2 regions of the Streptomyces sp. NPDC002784 genome follow, and region 1 is predicted to be linked to the other one. Evidence: riboswitches for the same ligand, from Rfam matches in the RefSeq annotation. Region 1 holds a riboswitch; the other holds the start of a gene.
What was found. A riboswitch is a leader RNA that binds a small molecule or an ion and turns the genes downstream of it on or off. The one in region 1 is predicted to bind glycine.
Positions count from the first base shown of each region.

Region 2: linked by a shared signal. The riboswitch ahead of gcvP (aminomethyl-transferring glycine dehydrogenase) and the one ahead of gcvT (glycine cleavage system aminomethyltransferase GcvT) in region 1 are both predicted to bind glycine.

Region 1 covers NZ_JBSFVD010000024.1:26,568-33,814, reverse strand. The annotation lists gene ACWD1Z_RS30500 (ABC transporter permease) at 1-936, opposite strand, end outside; gene ACWD1Z_RS30495 (enhanced serine sensitivity protein SseB C-terminal domain-containing protein) at 1,258-2,046, opposite strand; gene ACWD1Z_RS30490 (enhanced serine sensitivity protein SseB) at 2,210-3,004, opposite strand; gene ACWD1Z_RS30485 (AAA family ATPase) at 3,073-3,741, opposite strand; glycine riboswitch at 3,917-4,012, shown strand; glycine riboswitch at 4,013-4,120, shown strand; gene gcvT (glycine cleavage system aminomethyltransferase GcvT) at 4,158-5,276, shown strand; gene gcvH (glycine cleavage system protein GcvH) at 5,376-5,753, shown strand; gene glyA (serine hydroxymethyltransferase) at 5,768-7,033, shown strand; gene ACWD1Z_RS30465 (L-serine ammonia-lyase) at 7,094-7,247, shown strand, end outside.
Region 2 covers NZ_JBSFVD010000003.1:551,885-559,131, forward strand. The annotation lists gene ACWD1Z_RS09820 (ABC transporter ATP-binding protein) at 1-855, shown strand, start outside; gene gcvP (aminomethyl-transferring glycine dehydrogenase) at 916-3,801, opposite strand; glycine riboswitch at 3,976-4,072, opposite strand; gene ACWD1Z_RS09830 (PRC-barrel domain-containing protein) at 4,186-4,560, shown strand; gene ACWD1Z_RS09835 (DNA polymerase IV) at 5,022-6,422, opposite strand; gene ACWD1Z_RS09840 (MerR family transcriptional regulator) at 6,507-7,193, opposite strand.

The DNA.
Region 1 (7,247 bases):
GACGGTGACGAAGATGGCGAGGCCCGGCACGATCATGAACTGCGGGTCGACCTCGTAGAAGTCGACCGCCTGGTTGAGCATGCCGCCCCACGACGCCTGCGGGGGCTGGATGCCGACGCCGAGGAAGCTCAGACTGGCCTCGAAAAGGATGTTCGTCGGGATGAGCAGCGTCGAGTAGACGATGATCGGGCCGACCAGGTTCGGGAGCAGTTCCCGGAAGAGGATGTACGGGCCCTTGGCGCCCATGCCCCGGGAGGCGTCGACGAACTCACGCTCCCTCAGGGCCAGGGTCTGACCGCGGACGATACGGCCCAGGTACGGCCAGTTGAAGAAGCCGATGATGAAGATCAGCACGGTGATGTGCAGCGGCAGACCCTCCAGGCCGAAGGCACCGCCCTGCAGCGTCGCCGAGATGGCGATGGCGAACAGCAGCAGCGGGAAGGCGAGGAAGGTGTCCATCAGCCGGCTGATGATCGCGTCCACGCGCCCGCCGTAGTAACCGGCGATCACACCGAGGACCGTGCCGATGGTGTTGGACAGGATCGTGGCCCCGAACGCGACGACCAGGGACACCCAGGAGCCCTCCAGGATGCGGGTGGCGATGTCCCGCCCGAACTTGGGCTCGACGCCCAGCGGGTGGTCCAGGCTCATCCCGCCGAAGTCCCCTGTGGGCAGCGAGGTGTTGGGGTCGATCAGATCCTGGTTGAAGGCGTTGGGGTCGAGACCGAAGAGGGCCTGGATGGGCCGGGACAGGACGGCGAGCAGCACCAGCAGGATGACGACGATGCCGCCGGCCACGGCGACCTTGTCCTTCTTGAACCGGGTCCAGGCGATCTGTCCAAGGGAGCGGCCCTCGATCTGCCCCTTGTCGGCACCGCTGAGGACAGCTTCCGGCTGTGCCTCGGCCGCCTTCGTGGTCTCGATCGGTGCGGTCACAGTGACCCGACCCCTCTCGCCGGTGGTGACCGGCCTACGCCCGCCGTGGATTACGGCTTTGTCGACTTGCACTCGATCACAGGATCGACCGATCCCATGTCTGACTCGGGAGTCTTCAGCGTCGTCACGATCACCCGCCAGGTCTGGCGGCGAAAGTATGCGCAACCGTGATGATGCACTGGGGATTCCGTTATCCGAACAGCAGATGACGGAGGCCGAACGGGAGGGAGTTGGGACACATCGGTCGATAGGCGACATTCGGCGTCATCTACGCGCGAAGAAATGTGTCGGGTCCGTGAACGGCCGACGGCCCGTCATAGGTCAGTAGCCGCCCTGTACCGGTGGGTAACCGTACCCGGCGGCGGGCGCCTGCGCCGCGTGGGCGTCACGGTCGTAGAAGGGGCGGGCGTTCGCCCGCATCCACAGCGCGACCGGGTCGTACTCGTCGGACATCGCCACCGTGGAGACCGGCAGCCCGTCCGGGACGGCGCCGATGGACTGCTGCATCATCGCGCGCACCGAGTCCACGGCGGGCGGGCTGGTGTCGTACACGTCCAGGCCGATGGCGAGGTACGGCGCTCCGAGCGCGGGCTGCACCCAGGCGCGGCGCAGCGCGCGGACGGCCGGGGTGCGGTGGGCGTTCTGCGCGAGCAGGGCGTAGAAGTGCGGGATCTCGATGCCGGGTTCGGACAGCCGCAGCGGGCCCGCGGGCTGGCGCTCCAGACCGGTGGCGATCCGCCGCAGGTCGAGCCACGGGATGCCGACGCCGCCGCCCGGTGCGTGCGGGTTCAGCCAGAGGCCGAAGTGGTCGGGGTACAGCGTGCGGGCCACGTCGACTCCGTCGACGACCTCGTAACTGCGGTTCCAGCCGCTGGCCGAGAGCTCCTGGGCGGAGGTGACGCAGGGGGCGTAGCCGTAGCCGTCGACCTCCATGTTCCCGTACTGGGCGTCCGGGGAGCCGGCCTGGCCGTGCCACAGCAGCATCCAGATCTGGCCGGAGTTCGGGGTCGCGAGCGCGCGCAGCAGCGCCTCGTAGGCGTCGTAACGCCCGGGCGTGACCTGGCGCAGCATGTGCTCGACCTGCCCGGCCGCGATGCCGCTGGCGCTCACCTGTACCGCCCCTTCACCTTTTCTCCGACCGAGCCTTGGGCCTAGCTTAAGCCCGCCTGCGGGGGTGGGACTTGGTCCGGTCGCGCGTCTGCGGCTTTCGTCGTGGCTGGTCGCGCCCCGCGGCGCAGCCGCACATCGACACAGCCCGCGCCCCCAGGTGTCTTCACCGGCCCTGTGTGTAGAAGGGCCGCACTTTTTCCCGCATCCAGATCGCCACCGGGTCCTGGGCCGCCATGTCCAGGAGGATCAGGTTGACGGGCCAGTTCGTGGGGACCCTGCCGAGGGCCCGCCCCAGGGCGTCCATCGGGGCCGTGCGCAGGTCGCCCTCCCAGTCGGAGAGCTCGACCCCTATGAACATCACCGGGTCCGCCGTCTCGATGGCGGCCAGGCAGCGGCGGGCCGTGGTGACCACGCCGGTCGTCGCGAACTCTGCGGAGGCGGCGGACAGGAAGTCGACCGGGTCGTCCTGCCAGTCCGGCTCGTACAGCTTGACGCGGCCGCCGCTCGCCGGGCCGTCCAGCGGGGTGCGGCCCACGCGGCACAGCTCGGCCACCGCCGGCGGCGGAAGGGGGATGCCCACCACGCCGTCCGGGTTCACCGCGATGCCCACCTGCGGCGGCAGCCCGCGGGCGAACTCCACCGCCGGGGCGATCGTGTACGACATGTGCGAGCCGACGACCTGGCGGAACTGTTCCTCGGAGCTGAAGACCGGGACATAGGCCTGGCCCTCGATCTCCAGCGTGGGCAGGTCCAGCGGGCCGCTGTGCGGGCCGCCGCCGGAGGGCAGCGGGACCCACAGGAAGCTGCGGCCGAGGACCTCGATGATCCGGCCGCCCGCGGTGGGGACGCCGAGGGAGGCGGAGAGCACCTCCTCCAGCTCGTTGCCGGGCCATCCGCCGTGCGGATGGGGGTGTGCCTGCGCCGGAAAGTCCGCGGGGAGATCCGCCGGGAAGTCCATCTGTCTGACCGCCTGCCGTGAACCACTGATGTGGCTGAAAAGGCTAGCGCCTGCCCGGCCGCCCGGGGTCAGCCCGTGAAGCCGATCCGCCGCAGCGCCCCCGCCGCGGGCCGGTCGATCAGGACCGCCGAACCGCAGCCCGGCGGCAGCTCGCCCTGCTCCACCGCGCGCAGCAGCCGGCCCGCCGCCGAGCGGTGCCGCAGGAAGGCGTACCGCGAGACACCGCGCCCGCGCTCGCGCTGGCCCTCCAGCGCCTCGTCCGGGGTGACGTCCAGGAGCAGCAGATGCAGCGTGCCGCCCCGGCGCCGCGCCGCGCGGGCCAGCCAGCCGCGCACCCAGGCCTGGGTGCCGCAGTCGTGCACGACGACTCCCTGGTCGGAGCGGAGCGCGCGCCACAGACCGGCGTAGTGCGCGAGCCGGACCAGGGGCCGGTAGACCGCGTACGGCAGGAAGCCCGGCATCCGGGCGTCCCAGCGGTCGCGGGTGTCCTGGGAGTCGATGCGCGGGCCCTTCACGGTCCGCCGCATCAGCGTGGACTTGCCGCTGCCCGGCAGGCCGGTGATCACGACCAGGTCCCGGGGCCCGAAGAGCAGGGCGTGCGGGCTGCGGCCGTCGCGTTCGCGCAGGTCGCGGACGACGGCTGCGGGCAGCGTGCCGCGGGCTTCGAGCGCCGGGGCCGCGGGCTGCTCGGGCAGCGCCAGGCCCGACGTGGTCGCGTACGCCGTGGTCCTGTTCACCGTGATCGTCCTCCTCCGGGTCGGGATCTCCCCTCCCCACTGAACGTAAAGAGAAGGTAATAGGCGATCTCTCGCGTTTTCGTGTGCGTACCGCCACAAGCCGGTTACAGAAGCGGCCTGCCCACGGACGCCCCGGTCATGCAATGATGGCCGCGCCAACTGCATACCGGCCGTTCGAATCCGCGCGGGAGAGTTCCCAGCCTTCAGCTGGGGCGCCGAAGGAGCAAGTCCCTCCCTTGAATCTCTCAGGCCCCGTTACCGCGCGGGCGAGGCACATCTGAAAAGCGGACCGCCGTTTGCCGGTGGTCCCACCCAAGGTGCAAGTCATGCCCGCGTGGTCATGACGAACCTCTCAGGTTCCGATGACAGATGGGGAGGAAAGACCTCGCCGTCATGCCCTGGGAGACGACCGTCCGATGAGCAGTTCCGAACCCCGCCGTACCGCCCTCGATGCCCTGCATCGCTCGCTGGGCGCGACGATGACCGACTTCGCCGGCTGGGACATGCCGCTGCGCTACGGCTCCGAGCGCGACGAGCACACCGCCGTGCGCACCAAGGCCGGGCTCTTCGACCTCTCCCACATGGGCGAGATCACCGTGACCGGCCCGGAGGCCGCCCGGCTGCTGAACTACGCCCTCGTCGGCAACATCGCCTCCGTCGGCGTCGGCCGCGCCCGCTACACCATGATCTGCCGGGCCGACGGCGGCATCCTCGACGACCTGATCGTCTACCGGCTCGCCGAGACCGAGTACATGGTCGTCGCCAACGCCTCCAACGCCCAGATCGTGCTGGACGCGCTGGCGGATCGTTCCGCCGGCTTCGACGCCGAGGTGCGCGACGACCGGGACGCCTACGCGCTGATCGCGGTACAGGGCCCGCAGTCCCCCGGCATCCTCGGCTCGCTCACCGACGCCGACCTCGACGGCCTGAAGTACTACGCCGGGCTCCCCGGCACCGTCGCGGGCGTCCCGGCGCTGATCGCGCGCACCGGCTACACCGGCGAGGACGGCTTCGAGCTGTTCGTGGCGCCCGCCGACGCCGAGAAGCTGTGGCAGGCGCTCACCGAGGCGGGCGCGCCCGTCGGCCTGATCCCGTGCGGTCTGTCCTGCCGGGACACCCTGCGGCTGGAGGCGGGCATGCCGCTGTACGGCCATGAGCTCACCACCTCGCTGACCCCCTTCGACGCCGGTCTCGGCCGGGTGGTCAAGTTCGAGAAGGAGGGCGACTTCGTGGGGCGCGAGGCGCTCACCGAGGCCGCCGAGCGCGCGGAGGGCAACCCGCCGCGGGTCCTGGTCGGCCTGATCGCCGAGGGCCGCCGCGTCCCGCGCGCCGGGTACCAGGTCGTCGCCGACGGCCAGGTCATCGGCGAGGTCACCTCCGGCGCCCCCTCCCCCACGCTGGGCAAGCCGATCGCCATGGCCTACGTGGACGCCGCGCACGCGGCGCCCGGCACGGCCGGCGTCGGCGTGGACATCCGGGGCACCCACGAGCCGTACGAGGTCGTGGCGCTGCCCTTCTACAAGCGCCGGAAGTAGCCACCGGGCGTGACCCGGCGCACCTTTTCGCTGATCACGCACGCCTTCCGCAGTCCCCCCCTTCATCAGCACTCCCCCGCGTACAGGAGAATTCAGGCCATGAGCAACCCCCAGCAGCTGCGCTACAGCAAGGAGCACGAGTGGCTGTCGGTCGCCGAGGACGGCGTCTCGACGGTCGGCATCACGGAGTACGCGGCCAACGCGCTCGGTGACGTCGTCTTCGCCCAGCTCCCCGAGGTCGGCTCCACGGTGGCCGCGGGCGAGTCCTGCGGCGAGCTGGAGTCCACCAAGTCGGTCAGCGACCTGTACTCCCCGGTCGCCGGTGAGATCACCGAGATCAACGAGGACGTCGTCAACGACCCCTCGCTGGTGAACTCGGCCCCCTTCGAGGGCGGCTGGCTGTTCAAGGTCCGCGTGACGGAGGAGTCGGCCGACCTGCTCTCCGCCGACGAGTACACCGCCTTTTCCGCCGGCTGAGGAGTCGTAGACGCATGTCCGTCCTGAACACGCCCCTGCACGAGCTCGACCCGGACGTGGCCGCCGCGCTCGACGCCGAGCTGCACCGCCAGCAGTCCACCCTGGAGATGATCGCCTCCGAGAACTTCGCGCCGGTCGCGGTCATGGAGGCCCAGGGCTCGGTCCTCACCAACAAGTACGCCGAGGGCTACCCGGGCCGCCGCTACTACGGCGGCTGCGAGCACGTCGACGTGGCCGAGCAGATCGCCATCGACCGGGTCAAGGAGCTGTTCGGCGCCGAGTACGCCAACGTCCAGCCGCACTCCGGTGCCTCCGCGAACCAGGCCGCGCTGTTCGCGCTGGCCCAGCCCGGCGACACCATCCTCGGTCTGGACCTGGCCCACGGCGGCCATCTGACCCACGGGATGCGGCTGAACTTCTCCGGCAAGCAGTTCAACGTGGTCGCCTACCACGTCGACGACGCCGGTCTGGTCGACATGGCCGAGGTCGAGCGGCTCGCCAAGGAGCACCGCCCGAAGGTGATCATCGCCGGCTGGTCGGCGTACCCGCGCCAGCTGGACTTCGCGGAGTTCCGGCGGATCGCCGACGAGGTCGAGGCGTACCTGTGGGTCGACATGGCGCACTTCGCCGGCCTGGTGGCCGCGGGGCTGCACCCGAACCCGGTGCCGTACGCCGATGTCGTGACCTCCACCACCCACAAGACCCTGGGCGGTCCGCGCGGCGGCATCATCCTCGCCCGGGGCAAGGAGTTCGCGAAGAAGCTGAACTCCGCCGTCTTCCCGGGCTTCCAGGGCGGTCCGCTGGAGCACGTGATCGCGGCCAAGGCGGTCTCCTTCAAGGTCGCCGCCTCGGAGGACTTCAAGGAGCGGCAGCGGCGTACGGTGGAGGGTGCGCGCATCCTCGCCGAGCGGCTCACGGCGGCCGACGCCCGCGAGGCCGGGGTCAACGTCCTGTCCGGCGGCACCGACGTCCACCTGCTCCTGGTGGACCTGCGCGAGTCCGAGCTGGACGGACAGCAGGCCGAGGACCGCCTCCACGAGGTCGGGATCACGGTCAACCGCAACGCCGTCCCGAACGACCCGCGTCCGCCGATGGTCACCTCCGGTCTGCGGATCGGCACGCCCGCCCTGGCCACCCGCGGCTTCACCGCCGAGGACTTCGCCGAGGTCGCGGACGTGATCGCACAGGCGCTGAAGCCGTCCTACGACGCGGAGGCGCTCAAGGCCCGGGTCCGGGCCCTGGCGGACAAGCACCCGCTGTACCCCGGCCTGAGCAAGTAGTAGTTCCCTGGTGGGGGCACCCGAGGACGTGTGCCCCCGCCCTTTTTCGGAGGAGTTCCCGTGGCCATCTCGGTCTTCGACCTGTTCTCGATCGGCATCGGCCCGTCGAGCTCCCACACGGTCGGCCCGATGCGTGCGGCCCGCATGTTCGTCCGGCGCGTGCGCAACGAAGGGCTGCTGGAGGGCGTCACCTCGGTCCGCTGCGAGCTGTACG
Region 2 (7,247 bases), on a different contig from region 1:
CCCCTGGACCGCACGCCCCCCGAGCACCGCCCCGTCGGCGTCGTCTTCCAGGACTACCTCCTCTTCCCCCACCTCACCGCCCTCGACAACGTCGCCTTCGGCCCCCGCTGCCAAGGCGCCACCAAGGCCGAGTCCCGCGCCCGGGCGCGGACCTGGCTGGACCGCATGGGCCTCGCCGACCACGCGCACGCCAGACCCCGCCACCTCTCCGGCGGCCAGGCCCAACGCGTCGCGCTGGCCCGGGCCCTCGCCACGAACCCGCGCCTCCTGCTCCTCGACGAGCCCCTGGCGGCCCTGGACGCCCGCACCCGCCTGGAGGTCCGGGCCCAGCTGCGCCGGCATCTCGCCGAGTTCGCGGCGGTGGCGGTCCTGGTCACCCACGACCCCCTGGACGCCATGGTCCTGGCGGACCGCCTGGTGGTCATCGAGCAGGGCCGGATCGTCCAGGAGGGCACCCCCTCGGACATCGCCCGCCACCCCCGCACGGACTACATCGCCCAGCTGGTGGGCCTGAACCTCTACAAGGGCACGGCGGCGGGCCACACGGTCCGGCTGGACGCGGGTCCCGTCATCACCACCACGGAGGACCTCACCGGCCCGGTCTTCGTCGCGTTCCCCCCGGGCGCCGTCACCCTGTTCCGCGACCGCCCCACCGGCGCCAGCGCCCGCAACCTCTGGCACTGTCAGGTGGAGGGGCTGGAAACCCACGGCGACCAGATCCGCGCCGACCTCACCGGCGAACTCCCCCTCGCCGCCGACCTCACCACGGTCGCCGCGGCGGAGCTGGACCTGCACCCGGGCGCCCCGGTCTGGGCCACGGTCAAGGCGACGCAGACCCACGCCTACCCGGCCTAGGCACAGCGAAGGGCTCCCCCGAGCCGTACAGCCCGGGCGGAGCCCCTCGCCTGCGCCGGATCAGCCCTCGTACGCGTCCATCGGCGGGCACGAGCACACGAGGTTCCGGTCGCCGAAGGCCTGGTCGATACGGCGCACCGGCGGCCAGTACTTGTCCGCGGCCGAGACCCCGTCCGGGAACACGGCCTCCTCGCGGCTGTACGCGTGCTCCCAGTCCCCGCCCAGCGCGGCGGCGGTGTGCGGAGCGTTCCGCAGCGGGTTGTCGTCCGCGGCCCACTCGCCGGAGCCGACCTTCTCGATCTCCCCGCGAATGGCGATCATCGCCTCGCAGAACCGGTCCAGCTCGATGAGGTCCTCGGACTCGGTCGGCTCGATCATCAGCGTGCCGGCCACCGGGAAGGACATCGTCGGCGCGTGGAAGCCGTAGTCGATGAGCCGCTTCGCGACGTCGTCGACGCTCACACCGGTCGCCTTGGTGAGCGGCCGCAGATCGATGATGCACTCGTGCGCGACGAGCCCGCCCGGGCCGGTGTACAGCACGGGGTAGTGCGGCTCGAGGCGCTTGGCGATGTAGTTCGCGCTGAGCACCGCGACCTGCGTAGCCCGCTTCAGGCCCTCGCCGCCCATGAGCCGGACGTACGACCACGAGATCGGCAGGATCCCCGCGGAGCCCCACGGCGCCGCCGAGATCGGCCCGACACCGGTCTCGGGCCCGGCGCTCGGCTGCATCGGGTGGTTCGGCAGGTACGGCGCCAGGTGCGCCCGCACACCCACCGGGCCGACGCCCGGGCCACCGCCGCCGTGCGGGATGCAGAAGGTCTTGTGCAGGTTCAGATGCGAGACGTCACCGCCGAAGTGACCCGGCTTGGCCAGGCCCACCAGCGCGTTGAGGTTGGCGCCGTCGACGTAGACCTGCCCGCCCGCCTCGTGCACCTGCGCACAGATGTCGGCCACGTGCTCCTCGAAGACGCCGTGCGTCGAGGGGTACGTGATCATCAGCACCGACAGCTCGTCACGGTACTGCTCGATCTTCGCCCGCAGGTCCTCGACGTCGATCTCGCCGTCCTCGGCGGTCCGGACGACGACGACCTTCATGCCCGCCATCACGGCGCTGGCGGCGTTGGTGCCGTGTGCGGAGGACGGGATGAGGCAGACGGTGCGCTGCTCGTCGCCGTTGGCCCGGTGGTAGCCGCGGACGGCGAGCAGACCGGCCAGCTCACCCTGCGAGCCGGCGTTCGGCTGGAGGCTGACCTTGTCGTACCCGGTGACCTCGGCGAGACGTTCCTCCAGCTCCTGGATGAGCGTGAGGTAGCCCTGCGCCTGCTCGGCGGGGGCGAAGGGGTGCAGCTGGCCGAACTCCGGCCAGGTGACCGGCTCCATCTCGGTCGTCGCGTTGAGCTTCATCGTGCAGGAGCCCAGCGGGATCATGCCGCGGTCGAGCGCGTAGTCACGGTCGGCGAGGCGGCGCAGGTAGCGCAGCATCGCGGTCTCGGAGCGGTACTGGTGGAAGACCGGGTGGGCCAGGAACTCGTCCCCGCGCAGCTGCGCCTCGGGCAGCGCGTCCTCGGCCCGCGCGTCCAGCGCCTCGACGTCCCCGTCCACCCCGAAGGCGCTCCACACCGCGGCGAGCTGGGCCCGGCCGGTGGTCTCGTCGCAGGCGAGGGAGACGTGGTCGGCGTCGACCGGCCAGAGGTTCACGCCGTTGTCCCGCGCGGCCGCGACGACCTCGGCGGCCCGACCGGGCACCCGCACGGTGAGCGTGTCGAAGTAGGAGCCGTGCACGACCTCGACTCCGCCGGCGGTGAGCCCCGCGGCCAGGATCGAGGTGTACCGGTGGACCCGCCGGGCGATGCTCTTCAGCCCCTCGGGCCCGTGATAGACGGCGTACATGCCGGCCATGACGGCGAGCAGCACCTGCGCCGTACAGATGTTGCTGGTCGCCTTCTCCCGGCGGATGTGCTGCTCACGCGTCTGGAGCGCGAGCCGGTAGGCCTTGTTGCCGTCGGCGTCCACGGACACCCCGACCAGCCGCCCGGGCAGGCTGCGCGCGAACTTCTCGTGCACGGCCATGTAACCGGCGTGCGGACCGCCGAAGCCCATCGGCACACCGAAGCGCTGCGTGGTGCCGATCGCGATGTCCGCGCCCAGCTCGCCGGGGGAGGTCAGCAGCGTCAGCGCGAGCAGATCGGCGGCCACGGTGACCAGCGCCCCGAGTTCATGGGCCTGCTCGATGACGGGCTTGATGTCCCGTACGGCACCGGAGGCGCCGGGGTACTGGATGAGCACGCCGTTGATCTCGCGCGCGGCGATGTCGGCCGGAATGCCCTCGCTCAGGTCGGCGACGACCACCTCGACGCCCGTGGGCTCGGCCCGCGTCTGGATCACGGCGATGGTCTGCGGAAGGGCGTCCGCGTCGATGAGGAACAGGCCCTTCTTGTTCTTGCCCATGCGCCGGGACAGCGCCATGGCCTCGGCGGCGGCCGTGCCCTCGTCGAGCAGCGAGGCGCCGGAGGTGGGCAGCCCGGTGAGCTCGGCGACCATCGTCTGGAAGTTCAGCAGGGCCTCCAGGCGGCCCTGCGAGATCTCCGGCTGGTACGGCGTGTAGGCCGTGTACCAGGCCGGGTTCTCCATCACGTTGCGCAGGATGACCGGCGGCGTGAAGGTGCCGTAGTAACCGAGCCCGATCATGGAGTCGAGCACCTGGTTGCGGTCCGCAAGGCTCCGCAGCTCGGCGAGCACCTCGGCCTCGCTCCGCGCGCCCGGCAGGTCGAGGGCGTCGGCGTTCTTGATCACGTCCGGCACCGCGGCGGCGGTCAGCTCGTCCAGCGAGCCGTAGCCGACCTGGGCGAGCATCTTGGCCCGAGCCTCATGATCAGGACCGATGTGACGCTGCTCGAAGGGGATCCCTTGTTCGAGCTCGGAGAGCGGAATGCGGTAGGCGGTCATTGCGGAGGCCTCCTGGTCGACACGACCTTCGAGGGGCACCACGGCACGGGTACCCGGACGGCCTCCCCCTCTGTCATCTCAACCTGAGAGCTTCACCGGGGGCACGAGGGCGCCCGGCTTTCACCGTCGGTGAGAGCGGAAGCCGTCGACACCCGCTCTGCTTTCCAGAGTGACCTCGTCCGTGCGGTACGTGGGCCTGAGAGATTCCGGGGAGGATTTGCTCCTTCGGCGCCTCCGGATGGTGTCCGGAGGACTCTCCCGCACGGGGTCAGCAGCCGCTGTCAGCCTACCAGCGAGGTCAACGGCCAGGCGTTCGAGTGGCCGCGCGCCCGAATGTGCTCTTTCGTAGTGCTTACGGATGAGTTGCGACCAAGTGGAGGGCACGTGCAGACCGACATCGATCCGCGCAACCTGATCGGCCGCAAGGCGTTCGACCGCAACGGTACGAAGCTCGGCACCATCGACGAGGTCTACCTCGACGATGCCACCGGCGTACCGGAGTGGGCAGCCATACGAACGGGCCTGTTCAGCAGGGACGCCTTCGTCCCCCTGGAGCCCAGCGAACTGGTGGACGGCACCCTCCGCGTCCCCTTCGACCGCTCCCTGATCAAGGACGCCCCCGACTTCGGAGTAGGCCGCCACCTCTCCCCGGAACAGGAACTCCAGCTCTACCACCACTACGGCCTGGACCTGACCTCCCCCACACCCCCCGACCACGACTTCGGCAAGTTGGCAGGCACAGAAGAAGCAGACACCTAAGCCCCTACAGCCACCCCCCTCTCACCGACGCAACCGCCCACCCGACAACCCCACAACCCGCAACCGGGCACCCCCTCGCAGCCCCAGGAGCTAAGCCTCCGCCTCCCTCCGCCCCCCGCAGCTGGTTGGCCGCGCCCCGCCGCCCAGTGCCTGCGGCACGCCCGCAGCGGAGCGGCCGCGTCCCTCGGCCCCCTAGTTGCGTGGCCGCGTGCCCGTAGCTGCAATTCGCATGCCGTGTAACCCACAGCCCACGCGCCCCGTTGCCGCACAGCCGCCCAGCCCTCAACCTGTTGCCCGCAGCCCTAACAGCCCACCGCCCGCACAACCCCCGGCCCGCGGCCACCCCGCCCCCGCCCCAGCCCGCCGCCGCTGCGGGCAGTCGTGCCGCTGGGGCGGCACGGGTGGGCGCAGCGGCACCCCGCCAACGCGGGCGAGTGCCCCCCCCCACCAACCCCGCCCCCTCACGCCCGCATCTCATCCACAGCAACCCCAGGCCGCCGCGGCACCAACGGCAACGGCTCCGCAGGAACAAGCTCAGGATCATCGACCCGAAACGTCCGCACCCGCCCCGGCCCGGACTCCGGCGTCTCGAACCGCACAGTCACCCGCCCCACCCCACTCCCCTGCACCCACCCATGCCCGAACTCCGCATGCCGGACGTCATGCCCAGCAGCCCACCGCCGCTCGACAGCCGCCCCCACCTCCGCAACCGCCCCCACAACCCCAGCCCCGCCGACCCCGCCGGCCCCGCCGGCCCCGTCCTCCCCCACATCCTCCGCACCCCGCTCCCCCGCGGCCTGCGCGAACAGATCCTCCTGCGTGTAGTCGGCCAGCCCACTGACCCCCACCCCCAGCAACCGCACACCCCCCGTCGTGTCCACCGACTCCAGCAACCGCCCCGCGGCCTCCCGCACGACCGCCGGATCATCCGTGGGCCCCCGCAACGTCTCGGACCGAGTCAGCGTGGAGAAGTCGTACCGCCGCACCTTCAGCACGATGGTCCGCCCGGACAACCCCGCCTCCCGCAACCGCCGCACACACCGATCCGCGAGCCGCTGCACCTCCAGCCCCACCCGCACCCGGTCATGGATGTCCACGTCGTACGTGTCCTCCACGGATACCGACTTCGTCTCCCGCTCAGCCACCACCGGCCGCTCGTCCCGCGCCAGCGCCATGGCGTACAACGCATGCCCGTGCGCCTTCCCCAGCATCCGCACGAGCTCGTCCTCGCCCGCCTCGGCCAGCTCCTCGACCGTGTGGATCCCGGCCCGCCGCAGATGATCCCCAGTGGCCGGCCCCACCCCCGGCAGGGTCCGCACCGGCATCGGCCCCAGCATCGCCCGCTCGCTCCCCGGCTCGATCACCACCAGACCGTCCGGTTTGGCCTGCTCGGACGCGATCTTCGCGAGCATCTTGCACGCGGCGAGCCCCACGGACCCGGTCAGCCCGGTGACCGCCCGTATGTCCGCCCGCAGCTTCGCCCCCGCCAGCCGCGCCGACGCCTCGTCCCAGGCCGCTCCCCCGGCCTCCAGATCGACGAACGCCTCGTCCAGACTCAACGGCTCCACCAGCGGCGACAGCGCCCGCAGCAGCGCCATCACCTGCTCACTGATCGACCGGTAGAACCCGAACCGCGGCACGAGATACGCGGCGTTCGGCGCGAGCCGCCGGGCCTGCGCCATCGGCATCGCCGAATGCACCCCGAAGACCCGGGCCTCGTAGGACGCGGTGGCCACCACACCACGCGGCCCCAGCCCGCCCACGATGACCGCCTTTCCGCGCAGACTCGGCTTGGACGCCTGCTCCGCCGAGGCGAAGAAGGCATCCATGTCGAGATGCAGGATCGTGGGCGTGTTTCTCACATGTCCGATGCTGCCCTACGCCACTGACAATGCCCCCGAGCGGCCTCCACGCCGCCCCGCACCGCCCACGCGGCGGAGCCGTCCTCAGACCGCCCGGTTCCGCCGCCGCGCCAGCTCGTCCGCCGGGTTGGGGCCGACCAGCGTCTCCCCGGTGTCGATACGCTCCCCATGCAGCTGCGACAGCGCGCTCTCCACGTCCCGCCACACCACACCGACGGCGATCCCGAAGACTCCCTGCCCGCCCTGGAGCAACGCGTGGACCTCGTCGGGCGAGGTGCACTCGTAGACCGTGGCGCCGTCGCTCATCAGCGTCATGCGCTCCAGGTCACGAAAGCCCCGCTCCCGCAGATGCTGCACCGCGGTACGGATGTTCTGGAGCGAGACACCGGTGTCGAGGAACCGCTTGACGATCTTCAGGACGACGACGTCCCGGAAGCTGTACAGACGCTGCGTCCCCGACCCGTGTGCGGGCCGCACGCTCGGCTCGACGAGCCCCGTACGAGCCCAGTAGTCCAGCTGCCGATAGGTGATGCCGGCCGCCGCGCAGGCCGTCGGGCCCCGGTAGCCGATCTGCTCGCACGTCATGGACGTCGCCCCTCCGCCGCTCGGCACGGCCGCCGTCGGTCGCTGCGGGGCGCGGTCGGCCGCACCACCCGGCTGGGGGTATCCCCCGCCGGAGCGGAGTCGTGAGCTCGGGGGAGGGTACGGACCGCTCTCCCCGAGACCGCGTCCGGGGGCACCCCCAGCCGTACCGTCGCCGCTGCTTCTCACGCCGACCTCCGTCCTTGACCTGCCTTCTCGACGGTAGGCAGTCACCAGGGGTGC